Regions from separate parts of the Mesorhizobium sp. M0001 genome, predicted to be linked through region 2. Evidence: predicted binding sites of a transcription regulator. Region 2 holds the regulator's gene; each other region holds the start of a gene.
The links. The regulator LexA, encoded in region 2, represses DNA repair genes until DNA is damaged. The targets are predictions, from matches to a motif close to TGTTCNNNNTGTGTTCNG.
Positions count from the first base shown of each region.

Region 1: the regulator LexA is predicted to act here: its motif matches at 1,138-1,155, upstream of NKK50_RS18735 (YifB family Mg chelatase-like AAA ATPase).
Region 3: the regulator LexA is predicted to act here: its motif matches at 900-917, upstream of NKK50_RS18570 (DNA recombination protein RmuC).

Region 1 covers NZ_JAMYVS010000006.1:144,773-148,923, forward strand. The annotation lists gene NKK50_RS18730 (glycosyltransferase) at 1-1,001, shown strand, start outside; gene NKK50_RS18735 (YifB family Mg chelatase-like AAA ATPase) at 1,250-2,782, shown strand; gene NKK50_RS18740 (malate synthase G) at 2,988-4,151, opposite strand, start outside.
Region 2 covers NZ_JAMYVS010000004.1:295,731-299,881, reverse strand. The annotation lists gene kynU (kynureninase) at 1-170, opposite strand, end outside; gene NKK50_RS14300 (GntR family transcriptional regulator) at 338-1,102, shown strand; gene lexA (transcriptional repressor LexA) at 1,306-2,088, shown strand; gene NKK50_RS14290 (ComEC/Rec2 family competence protein) at 2,082-4,151, opposite strand, start outside.
Region 3 covers NZ_JAMYVS010000006.1:112,929-117,079, forward strand. The annotation lists gene NKK50_RS18560 (hypothetical protein) at 1-216, opposite strand, end outside; gene def (peptide deformylase) at 316-846, opposite strand; gene NKK50_RS18570 (DNA recombination protein RmuC) at 950-2,203, shown strand; gene NKK50_RS18575 (class I SAM-dependent methyltransferase) at 2,303-3,109, opposite strand; gene NKK50_RS18580 (GFA family protein) at 3,191-3,595, opposite strand; gene NKK50_RS18585 (cation diffusion facilitator family transporter) at 3,674-4,151, opposite strand, start outside.

The DNA of each region.
Region 1 (4,151 bases), on a different contig from region 2:
AGGCCAGTTTGCTGTCGGACGATCCGTTCATATCCTATTCGGGAATGTCCGGTACGCCGCTCGGATTAGCAAGTCATATGCCTTTCCGTCCACGCAGCCACCGCGCCTGGTTTCTCATCTCGCCAACCTGGTCCATCGAAAACAGTGCTAGCGTCAAAACCATCCGGACCTATGCCGTTCTGCATAGACTCAAGAACCCCCGTCACTCGCTAATCTTCCTTTCCAACACTCAGCCAGAGGCTGATCTGTTGAACCAGTCCGGCGAGGCCGCCGTCCTGCACAACAAGACGTCAACAACCTCCGAACACATATTCAGGCCTCTCGATGACGTCCCTGTAGAATTTGATGCAATCTACAATGCGCAGCTGGCTCCGTGGAAGCGCCATGACTTGTCGCTTGGCATCCAGCGTTGCGCATTTGTCTTCTATCGAGATTCAAGCGGATCCTCCACGACGGAGTCGGAAAGAGCGCGAATAAATCGGCATAGGGAGCTCGCGCCGCATCACGTCTTTATCAACGAGTTTGACGGCACCGGCAAGCCTGTCCGATTGGCACCGGCTCAGGTGAACACGCATCTAAATCGTGCAGCCGTGGGAATCTGTCTCTCTCACCTGGAAGGACCAATGTTCGCAAGCACGGAATATCTTCTCGCGGGGCTTCCAGTGGTCACGACGCCGAACCATGGCGGCCGAGACCTTTATCTGGATGACGACTATTCGCTTACAGTTCCACCCGATCCTCGATCCATCGCGGAGGCTGTCTTAGCGCTGAAGGAGCGACGAATTCCCCGGGATTACATTCGTTCGCAAACTTTGAAACGAATCGAACGAGACCGCGGGCGGTTCATAGACCTTGTAAACGAGATTTTTCTGGAGAGCGGCTCTTCGCGCCGGATCGCCCTGCCTTGGCCTTTCAGATATCCTGTCATGGAGTGGCTTCCACCGCAGGTCGCGATCGATCGATCGCTTTCAGGTTCGGTCGATGCCTTCATCACCGTTTAGAAGCAACACCCTCAGATTGCCGAAGGGCCTAGTCGCCTTGTTAACGCGGTCGAGGAGGCGGAGCAGCCGTTCCATTTTGCTCAACCATCTTCCGTTTTTGCAACCGGCACAGCGCGCTGCAACCACCACGAATGCATGTTCCTGTAATGTTCTTGTCTTGGCCTGAAATCTATGGTTGTCTTGTCCTGACGTCGCTCGCGGTCTGAACCACAAGGCCGAGGCGAGCCGATATCCGGGGGCAGAGCAAGATGGTGGCGCGGGTTCGCACGGTTGCTTTCCAGGGCATCGAGGCCGTACCGGTCGATGTCCAGGTGATGATCGCGCCGGGCAAGGTCGGCATGCAGATCGTCGGGCTGGCCGACAAGGCGGTGGCCGAAAGCCGCGAGCGCGTGCAGGCGGCACTGCATGCGTCGGGGCTGTCGATGCCGTCGAAGAAGGTGACGGTCAACCTCGCTCCGGCCGATCTGCCCAAGGAAGGCAGCCATTACGATCTGCCGATCGCGCTCGGCCTGATGGCCGCCCTTGGCGCCATTCCGGGCGACATGCTGGCCTCCTATGTCGTGCTCGGAGAATTGTCGCTCGACGGCACCATTGCCACGGTCGCCGGTGCGCTGCCGGCGGCGATCGGCGCCAATGCCGAGGGAAAAGGCCTGATCTGCCCGTTCGGCTGCGGGCCGGAAGCGGCCTGGGCGGGCAAGGATTTCGACATATTGGCGCCGCGCAGCCTGATTGCCATCGCCAATCATTTTCGCGGCACGCAGGTGCTGTCGCGGCCCGAGCCCGGCATCCATGTCTCGGCCCGCGACCTGCCCGACCTTTCAGACATCAAGGGCCAGGAAAGCGCCAAGCGGGCGCTGGAAGTGGCGGCGGCCGGCGGCCACAATCTGTTGATGGTCGGGCCTCCCGGCTCGGGAAAATCGATGCTGGCGCAGAGGCTGCCTTCAATTCTGCCGCCACTGGCGCCCAAGGAACTTCTTGAAGTCTCGATGATCGCCTCGGTGGCCGGCGAGCTCGGCGAAGGCAAGCTCACCGACCGGCGGCCGTTCCGCGCCCCGCACCATTCGGCTTCGATGGCGGCAATGGTCGGCGGCGGCATCAGGGCGCGGCCGGGCGAAGTATCGCTTGCCCATAACGGCGTCCTGTTCCTCGACGAGTTTCCCGAATTCACGCCGCAGACCTTGGATGCGCTGCGCCAGCCACTGGAGACCGGCGACTGCATGATCGCGCGCGCCAACCACCGCGTCACCTATCCAGCGCGCATCCAGCTGGTGGCGGCGATGAACCCGTGCCGTTGCGGCATGGCCGGCGAGCCCGGCTATCGCTGCCTGCGCGGTGAGCGCTGCCGCACCGACTACCAGGCGCGCATTTCCGGCCCGCTGCTCGACCGCATCGATCTCAGGATCGAGGTACCGGCGGTCTCGGCCGCCGACCTGATCCGGCCCGACCGAGCGGAGAAAAGTGCCGCCGTTGCCCAGCGCGTGGCGCGCGCCCGCACCATCCAGCGCGAACGTTTCGAGCGGCTGGGCGTTACCAGCGCCACCACCAACGCCCATTGCTCGCCTTCTGTTATCGAGGACATCGCGATGCCGGATGCCGCCGGCCTGTCGCTGCTGAAAGACGCCAGCGAGAAACTCGGCTTTTCCGCGCGCGCCTATCACCGCGTGCTCAAAGTGGCGCGCACACTGGCTGACCTCGACGCCAGCGAAACCGTCGGCCGAATTCACCTGGCCGAGGCGATTTCCTACCGCATGATGTCGGAGCGGGTAGCGCAGGCGGCGTAACGCTCCTCCTTGAGGGGAAGGTGGCCCCGAAGCGGCAGGGTGGGGGTCGCCGAAGAATGGTCGATCTTTTTGGAGCCGAGCCGAGAAGGGGCCTCTGCAATGACATTGCTTGTAGTGTCGTCCGAAGGGAGTCGCCGCACTTCACGCAGGACCCCACCCGGCCCTTCGGGCCACCCTCCCCTCGAGGGGGAGGGAAACGCAGGCGCTAATTCGCCCGCTCTTTCGCCTTCAGCTCCAGCCTCCGCGCGTGCAGCACCGGCTCCGTATAGCCGTTCGGCTGTTCGCGGCCTCTAAACACCAGGTCGCAGGCGGCCTGGAAGGCTATGGAATTGTCGAAATCGGCGGCCATCGGGCGGTAGAGCGGGTCGCCGACATTTTGGAGGTCGACGATCGCTGCCATGCGCCGCAGCGAATCCATCACCTGGATCTGCGAGCACACCTTGTGGTGCAGCCAGTTGGCGATGTGCTGCGAGGAGATGCGCAGCGTGGCGCGGTCTTCCATCAGGCCGACATCGTTGATGTCGGGCACTTTCGAGCAGCCGACGCCCTGGTCGATCCAGCGCACGACATAGCCCAGAATGCCTTGCGCATTGTTGTCGAGCTCGCGCTGGATCTCGTCGGGGGTCCAGTTCGGCCGCACCGCCACCGGCACCGACAATATATCATCGAGCTTCGCCTTCGGCCGGCTCTTCAGCGCCGCTTGGACGGCGTGGACATCGACCTTGTGATAGTGCGTGGCGTGCAGCGTCGCCGCTGTCGGCGACGGCACCCAGGCGGTGTTGGCGCCGGCCTTGGGATGCGCGATCTTCTGTTCCAGCATCGCCGCCATCAGATCCGGCATCGCCCACATGCCCTTGCCGATCTGGGCATGACCGGCGAGCCCGCATTCGAGCCCGATGTCGACATTCCACGCCTCATAGGCGGAGATCCAGGCGGCCTGCTTCATGTCGCCCTTGCGGATCATCGGCCCGGCTTCCATCGAGGTGTGGATCTCGTCGCCGGTGCGGTCGAGGAAGCCGGTGTTGATGAACACGACGCGCTCCTTCGCCGCGCGGATCGCCTCCTTGAGGTTGACGGTGGTGCGCCGCTCCTCGTCCATGATGCCCATCTTGATGGTGTTTGCCGCCATACCGAGCAGCGCTTCGACGCGGTCGAAAATCTCGACTGCGAAGGCGACTTCCTCCGGCCCATGCATCTTCGGCTTCACCACATACATTGAGCCCGCGCGGGAATTCATCCGACGCCCGTTGGCGCCGACATCGTGCAGCGCGATCAGCGCCGTCATCGCCGCATCCAAGATGCCTTCCGGCACCTCGTTGCCATCGCGGTCGAGGATGGCCGGATTGGTCATGAGGTGACCGACGTTTCG
Region 2 (4,151 bases):
TCCTGCGTGGCGGCCTGCTGCAATTCGCTGAAGACGGCTGGTGACGCGGCACCCAGGGAATTGCCGTCGAGATAAATCACGCCTTGCGGCAAGACAAAGCGTTCGCGCATGGAGCGCAGCGGATCGGCGGCATCCATTGCTTCGATTGCAGCGAGATCGGGTGTCATCATGATTCGCGCCCCTCCATGGACAAACGCGCGCGGCGGAGCCTGCCCGCCCAAACATGCCGGCGATCTTGAGGGGTCGCCCTTGAACTGTCAAACATTATATATAATTCACCCATTGAAAGGCTTTGATATATAATGCTCAGCCGAGCGTTTATGTCTGATGGATCACGATGCTGGATGACGAGCAGACCTCGAAGACGGAAGTGGCCTATCGCCTGCTCAGGCGCGATATTCTTGCGACCCGGCTGGCGCCTGCCGCGCCGTTGAAGCTGAGCACGCTGCGCAACACCTACGGCATCGGCTGGACGCCGTTGCGCGAGGCGCTGTCGCGGCTGGAGGCGGAACGGCTTGTGACCGCCATCAGCAACCGCGGGTTTGCGGTCGCTCCCGCCTCTCGGGCGGAGCTCGAGGATTTGGCGCGTGCGCGGCTGGTGGTCGAACTGCCCCTGCTGGTGGAATCGATCGAGAAGGGCGACCGTGAGTGGGAAGACGCGGTCGTTGCCGCCCACTATCGTCTCTCACGGTGCGGGTCTGTTCTCGACGATCCATCGGATGATGCGGTCGACGCGTGGTACGAAAAACACGATGCCTTCCATGCGGCGCTGCTCAGTGCCGCGACATCCAGCTGGCTGCTGCGCTTCAATGCGACGATTTCCGACCAATTGCATCGCCATCACCGCTTTCTGGGTCTGGTCCCGACGCTGCGCGCCGCCGCCGGCCGCACGGATGGACACCGGAAGGCCGTGGCGGCCCTGCGCGACGCCGTGGCGATCGAACACCATACCGCCCTGATGGAAGCGGCCCTCGATCGCGACGTCGAACGTGCGAAAACTCTGATGACCGCTCACATCGGCTACACGCTGCAGGTCTATGCCCAGAGCGAACCCGGCGCGGATGCTGCGCAGCCCCGTCCGAAAAGGAAGCGGCGGTCGTAGCCGACGCGCAGGGCACTTTGGCTTCGTTTCACCCGTTGCCGGCAAATGGGCGCAGGCGGCGCTCGCAGCGCCGAACGTTACGCTGAACAAAACGTCAACACATTCATTAAACTTTAAAAGGTTGCGGAACACAACTGGAACAGATAGTGTTTGTTCTGGGTTTGTTTTTTCTGATTCTGATTTCAGAACCCTTGGGGGCCGCGATGCTGACGCGCAAACAACATGAGCTTCTGATGTTCATCCATGAACGCCTGAAGGAGAGCGGAATCCCGCCGTCCTTCGACGAGATGAAGGAAGCGCTCGACCTCGCCTCCAAGTCCGGCATCCACCGCCTGATCACGGCGCTTGAGGAGCGCGGTTTCATTCGCCGGCTGCCGAACCGGGCGCGCGCGCTGGAAGTGCTGCGGCTGCCCGACTCGATCGCACCAGGCCTCAATGCGGCGAGGAAGTTTTCGCCGAGCGTGATTCAGGGCAGTCTTGGTCAAACCGGCCAAGGGCAAGGCGGCCAAGGACAAGGCGCGATGGGCCAAGGCGGTCTCGGCCGCCAGATCAAGCCGGGCTCGCCGTCGCGTTCGATGTCGGCCGGCAATGACGATGCCGTTTCCGCGATTTCAATCCCGGTTATGGGACGCATCGCCGCCGGCGTGCCGATCGACGCCATCCAGCATCAGACCCATTCGATCTCGGTGCCGCCCGATATGATCATGGGCGGCGAACACTACGCGCTCGAGGTCAAGGGCGATTCGATGATCGAGGCCGGCATTTTCGATGGCGACACGGTCATCATCCGCAATGCCGACACAGCCAGCCCCGGCGAGATCGTGGTGGCGTTGGTCGACGATGAGGAAGCGACCCTGAAACGCTTCCGCCGCAAGGGCGCCTCGATCGCCCTGGAAGCCGCCAACCCGGCCTACGAGACCCGCATTTTTGGACCGGACAGGGTGAAGGTGCAGGGCAAGCTTGTCGGATTGATCCGGCGCTACTGAGCCGGCTTGGGTTTGTATTTTTCACGCTGGTTGTAAGGCGGCAGGCCGCGCGCTTCGCGGGAGAAGCGGCGTTGCTCGTGCCAGGGGCGATACGGCTTGTCGACGGCGAAGCGGATGGTTGGCGCTGCAGCTGCCGATTGCGGATCGAAGAAGACGGCGGCGCTGCCGTCGCGGGCCAGCTGTTTCTTCGTCACGACCAGCACCAGCGGGTCGCGGCACGGATTGTAGGCGGTGGCGTCATCGATGACGATCAGGCTCGCGAAGGCACAGGCCGGCCGCGCCGTCTTGCGGTCTTTCGCAAGCGCTACAATGGCTCCGGAAGGGTGCCGGGCGATACAGAGATCGCCCATGCAATAGAAGGGCGACCCGGGCGGCAGATCGAGCGGATCGAGATCGAACCGCGTATCTGTTGCCTCGAAAATCTCGGGCGGGATAATGGTTTCGGCCCGCAGCGCCCGTTTCCAATTGTCCGTGGTGAATTCGTTGGAGCGTTCGCGGTTGAGGGCGAGTTCGCCGCCACCTATCGGCATGGCCACCAGATGTGCGTCCTCGGATATGAGCACGTCGGGCGTAAGCACCTGCGGCACCGTCAACAGGCCGGCCAGCGCGAAAGGCACGGCCGCCAGCCTGAGCCAGGTGGTGGCCATGGTGGCGATGACGAGGGCGACCGCCACCAACAGCACCGAGCGGATGGAGATCAGCCCGACGGCGTCGACCGGCGAGCGCTCGGAAATCCAGGCCGATATAGCGATCATCGCCATCAGACCCTTGCCCATCACATAGAGGAGCGGCCCGTCGGCGCCGAACGGCATCGCCAGTGCGCTGAGCACGGCAAAGGGCATGACGATCAACGAAACAATCGGCATCACGGCCAGATTGGCGATCAGGCTGAGCGGCGACACACGCTGAAAATGCCAGATGGCGAACAGCAAGGTTGCACTGCCGGCGATGATCGAGGTCATGGCGAGGCCGCCCATGGCCAGCGCGAATTTTCGCGACAGGAAGCCGACGAAGGAGCGCTTTGCCAGCGGCGTTCTCACCTTGTCGGCGCGGTAATCGGCCCAGCCGGCATAGGCGCCGACAAGGGCGGCGGTGGCGGCAAACGACATCTGGAAGCTGGGACCGACCACCTCGTGCGGCGACACCAGGATGACGGCAATGGCGGAGATCGCCAGATTGCGCATGGTGAGTGCGGCGCGATCAAACAGCACGGCGACAAGCATGACCGCCAGCATGATGAAGCTGCGCTCGGCGGCAACCACGACGCCTGAAATGACGAGATAGGCGGCGATGGAGACGAGTGCTGCCACTGCTGCATATTTCTTGACTGGGCGGCGCGAAGAGAAATCGGGAAACAGCGCAAAGGCGCCACGCAGCAACACCATGATGGTGCCGGCAACCAGCGCCATGTGCAGGCCGGAGATGGAGATGATGTGGTAGATGCCGGTGCGCCGCATCGCTTCGTTGACCTCGTCCGGGATGCCGGCGCGCACCCCGACAATCAACGCCGCGGCAATCTCGCCTTCGGCGCCGCCGATTTTGCCCCTGATATGGTCGGCAATGTTTTCGCGCGCGTTCTCGATTGCCGAGGAGAGCCGCGCGGTCAGCGGCGGCGGTCCCTGCGTAGCAATGGTTTTCGGATTGCCGAGAAAGAAGCCGCTGCCGCCGATACCGGTGAAATAGCTGTCGAAGGAGAAATCGTAGCTCTCCGGCCGCACCGGACCGGTCGGCGGCAACAGCCTGGCATAGCCGGTGATCAGGGAGCCGGCGGTCATATCGGCGGGAACGGTCCGCGCCGAGAGCCTGACCCGCTCCGGGGCGTAGCGCAGCTCGGGGTAAGCGGTCGAAACCACATCGAGCGTCAGCCTGATGCGGCCGCTTTCCATCTGTTCGAGACTGACGACGCGGCCGGTCAGCCGTGTCTGAATCTCGGAGCCGAGCATCTGCGTTCCGGCGCGCCAAGTCTCGACTTTGGCGGCGACGACGCCGAGCGCGCACAGCATCGCGGCCATGCAGAACAGATGCGTCCTCGGCCGCGATCGCGTGGCGAGGGCGCAACATGT
Region 3 (4,151 bases), on a different contig from region 2:
AAATTCGTCGCTGATTGCATTTTCCGAGGCGAAGGCAGCGCGAATCGCATCCCAAGCCGTGAGTCCAGGCTCGGCCTTGCCTTCTTTTTCCGCAACCATGCCTTTTCGCAATAAATCGATCGCCTTGAGCGAGAGGCTTTGGCCGCCCTTGCGTGCCGCATGCTCGATTTCACGCTTCAACGGCTCGGGAATATCTCTGATCAACATATCGCCCATCTGAGTCTCCAGTCTGATATCAATGATATCACGCAAGGAAGCGTCTCTCAATAGGGGCGGGTCGAGACGGGATTTTGTGCGAGTCGCCGAAAGCAGGGCCTATCCCACCAGCTTGCCCGGCCCCTTGTCCTTGGCGAGCTTCTTGAACTTCTTGACCACCATGTCGCGCTTCAGCTTCGAGATGTGGTCGATGAACAGCACACCGTTGAGATGGTCGATCTCGTGCTGCAGGCAAGTCGCCATCAGGCCTTCGGCCTCGATCTCCTGCAGCTTGCCGTCGCGGTCGAGATATTTCACGCGCACCGAGGCGGGACGCTCGACCTCGGCGTAATAGTCCGGGATCGACAGGCAGCCTTCCTCGTAGACCGAGCGGGCGTCGGCGCTTTCGAGGATTTCGGGATTGATGAAGACATGCGGCGCCGGCGGCTCGTCTTCCTTGGCGAGGTCGATGACCAGCATGCGCAGCGGCTCGCCGATCTGGATTGCGGCCAAGCCGATGCCCGGCGCATCATACATCGTCGCCAGCATGTCATCGGCCAGTTTGCGCAAAGGCGCGTCGACGCGTTCGACTGGTTTGGAAACCTGGCGCAGGATGGGATCGGGAAGGATGATGAGCGGCTTGATCGACATGGCGCCTCACCTAAAACGTCGCAGGAGAAGCGTCAACCGGTGCGAATCGGTCTCGTTCACGTTTTGATCTGTGCCAGGTCTGCGAATCGGCTATGCTGGCGGGATGAACGACCTGAGCACCATCCTTTCCGAACCCGTTGCCCGGCTTGGCGCCACGACGATCACGCTCGGCCATGCACTGGCCCTCGGCGCGCTGGTGTTTCTCGGCCTGTTCCTGGCGCTTGTCGTGGCGCTGTGGCGATCGGCCAAGGCGCGCACCATCGCCGCGGCGGAAGCCGCCGACCACGCCCGCGACGCCGAGGCGCGGATGGCCGGCATTTTGCAAAGCCAGGCCGAGATGCAGGGCCGCATGGGCGCCATCGCCGACGTGTTCGGCGCAAGGCAGGCCGAACTCAACCAGTCGATCGGCCAGCGCCTCGACGCCATGACCGGCAGGCTCGGTCAAACCATGACCGAACAGACCAAATCGACGCATGAGAGCCTCGCCAAACTGCAGGAACGGCTGGCGGTCATCGACACCGCGCAAGGCAACATTCAGTCGCTGGCCGGCCAGGTCGTGCAATTGCAGGCGATCCTGTCCAACAAGCAGACGCGCGGCGCCTTCGGCCAGTCGCGCATGGAGGCGATCGTCGCCGACGGCCTTCCGATGGGCGCCTACGAGTTCCAGGCAACACTGTCAAACGGCAGCCGTCCCGACTGCCTGGTCAGGATGCCGAACGGTGCGCCGCAGCTTGCCATCGACGCCAAGTTTCCGCTGGAAGCCTGGAACGCCATCCGCGCCGCCGATGGCGCCGAACAACAGAAGATCGCGGCCCAGGCTTTCCGCCGCGACATCGAAATTCACGTCCGCGATATCTCGGAAAAATACCTGATCCAGGGCGAGACGCAGGACACCGCCTTCATGTTCGTGCCGTCCGAATCGGTGTTCGCCGAAATCCACGAGAATTTCGACGCCGTGGTCCAGAAGGCGCACCGGGCGCGTGTCATCATCGTCTCGCCGTCGCTTTTGATGCTGTCGATCCAGGTCATCCAGGCCATCCTCAAGGACGCCCGCATGCGCGAACAGGCGCATCTGATCCAAGGCGAGGTGATCCGGCTGATGGAAGACGTCGCGCGCGTCGACGAACGCGTGCGCCGGTTGCAGACGCATTTTGGCCAGTCGGCCAAGGATATCGACGAGATACTGGTGTCGACGTCGAAGGTGACCAAGCGCGGCCAAAAGATCGAAGCGCTGGAGTTTGGCGAAAGCGAAGCCGAAGTGCGCGGTGGCGGACCCGCCAAGGCCGAAGCCGGGGTGCGGGTGGCGGATTCCAAGACGGGGCAGCTCAGGCTACGTGTCGTCGAAGGCGACGATTAAAGCGCGTCGCGCTGAAACGGATTCATACGACGCGCTTAAGTCTTTGTTTTGATGCATGTCGTTGTCCCGGAACCGCGGCACACTTCTGGGCGACATGCATTAGACCGTAGCCACGATCACGTGCGCCTGGATCTTGGCCGCAACCTCGCCGCTGCCGTGCCTGGCTGCAATCACGGACGCGGCGTGATCGGTTGCGGCTTCCAGTTTTCCTCTGGCCTCGATTTCGTTGCGAAGCGGAGTTCCCTGGCAATAGGCAACCGCCGGAAGGCGCGGCGAGGAGGCACGGCTTTGTTCGGCCCTCGTCTCGATCACCACACGGGAGAAACCTGCGGCTTCCAACTCGCCGCGGATCAATGCAGTGTCATTGTAGCCGTGCGGCGTGCGGGCGAGAAAGCGGGGCGGATCGTTCGGAAAAATCTCCGCAAGAGCATTCGTCACATCATTGGCGAATACATTCTCTTCGATGCGATCCCACACGTTGAACAGGAAATGGCCGCCGGTCTTCAGGACCCGCTTTGCTTCGCGATAGCCGGCGGCTCGGTCGGGAAAGAACATCGCGCCGAACTGACAGCAAACGAGATCGAAAGCCGCATCTTCGAACGGCAGCGCCAGAGCATCCGCCTGACGCCATTGTATGCGACTGTCGGGAGCTTGTCGCGAGGCCGCGTAGTCGAGCATAGGCTGGTTGAGGTCGGTCACGACATAGCTTGCGCCAGGGGACAGTTTCGGCGCCAATGCGCGGGTGACAACGCCGGTGCCGGCGGCGACTTCCAGGACGGCGCCGGGCGACAAGGACGCTGCCCGTCGTGCCAAATCCGCGGCGAACGGCTCGAAGATCAACGGCACCATGTAGCGGTCGTAGTTTTCCGGAATCGAGCCGGCAAACACTTTGTCCGTTTCCGACATTGCTATCCCCCGCCATCCGTTTGATGGCGAGCCTAGCACATAATTGGCTGGTTTGGGCCGCGTTTAACCGGGAGGCAGGTGCTACTGCGCCTCTACGATGCTTACGCCCTCGAATTCCGGAAGCCAGTGCAGGGCCGATCGGTGCCATTTCTGTTGGGTCGGAACGAGATCCTCGCGTTGCCGCGCGGTCCCCGCCCTGATCCCATAGACCTTCGGCCCGTCGTCAACCGACGTTGCGTAAAGATGCGAACCGCAGTCGCCGCAGAACGCCTGGGCACGCTTGGCGCCGCTCGATCCCGTCTTGATATAGACCTTCGGTGTGCCCTTGGTGATCCTGTAATGATCCTCAGGCGCGGGAACAGTGACACGAAAGGCGGTGCCGGTCAGTTGCTGGCAGTCGGTGCAATGACAGATAGAGGTCTTTTCCGGGTCGACGTCTGCTTCATAAGTTATGGCGCCGCAATGGCACCCACCATCGATTTTCATGGTTGATTCTCCGAAATCCGTCGAGTGATCTTAGCGGGACCAGGCGATGGGGCCAACGGTGGACTGCTGGTCCAAGAACTAGTCCGACGCCGCCTCGACCTGCTTGCGCCGGTGCTCCCAGGTTCCGGTCGTCTGCGGCTTGACGAACAGTCTGGTGATCTCCGGCATTTCTTTTTTCAAGAGCGCCTCGATGCGCTCGACACAGGCTTCGATCTCAGGCGCCGTCAGATGGTCCTCGAATTCGATGCTCAGCCCAGCGACGATCTGTTGCGGGCCGAGATGGACGGTGAGAACGCCGTTGGCCCGCTGCACCGCCGGATCCTGCTGGGCGATGGCCAGCACCTTGGCCTGCACTTCCGCCGAGGCCGGCTCACCGATGAGCAATCCCTTGCTTTCGCGCGCCAGAAAGATGGCGGTGGCGCCGAGGATCATCGCGATGCCGATCGAGGCGACGCCGTCGAGTTCGGGCATGTCGAGGAGTTCGGCCGCCAATATGCCGGCGAAGGCGACGAACAGACCGAGCAGGGCGGCGCTGTCCTCGAACAGGATCGTGTAG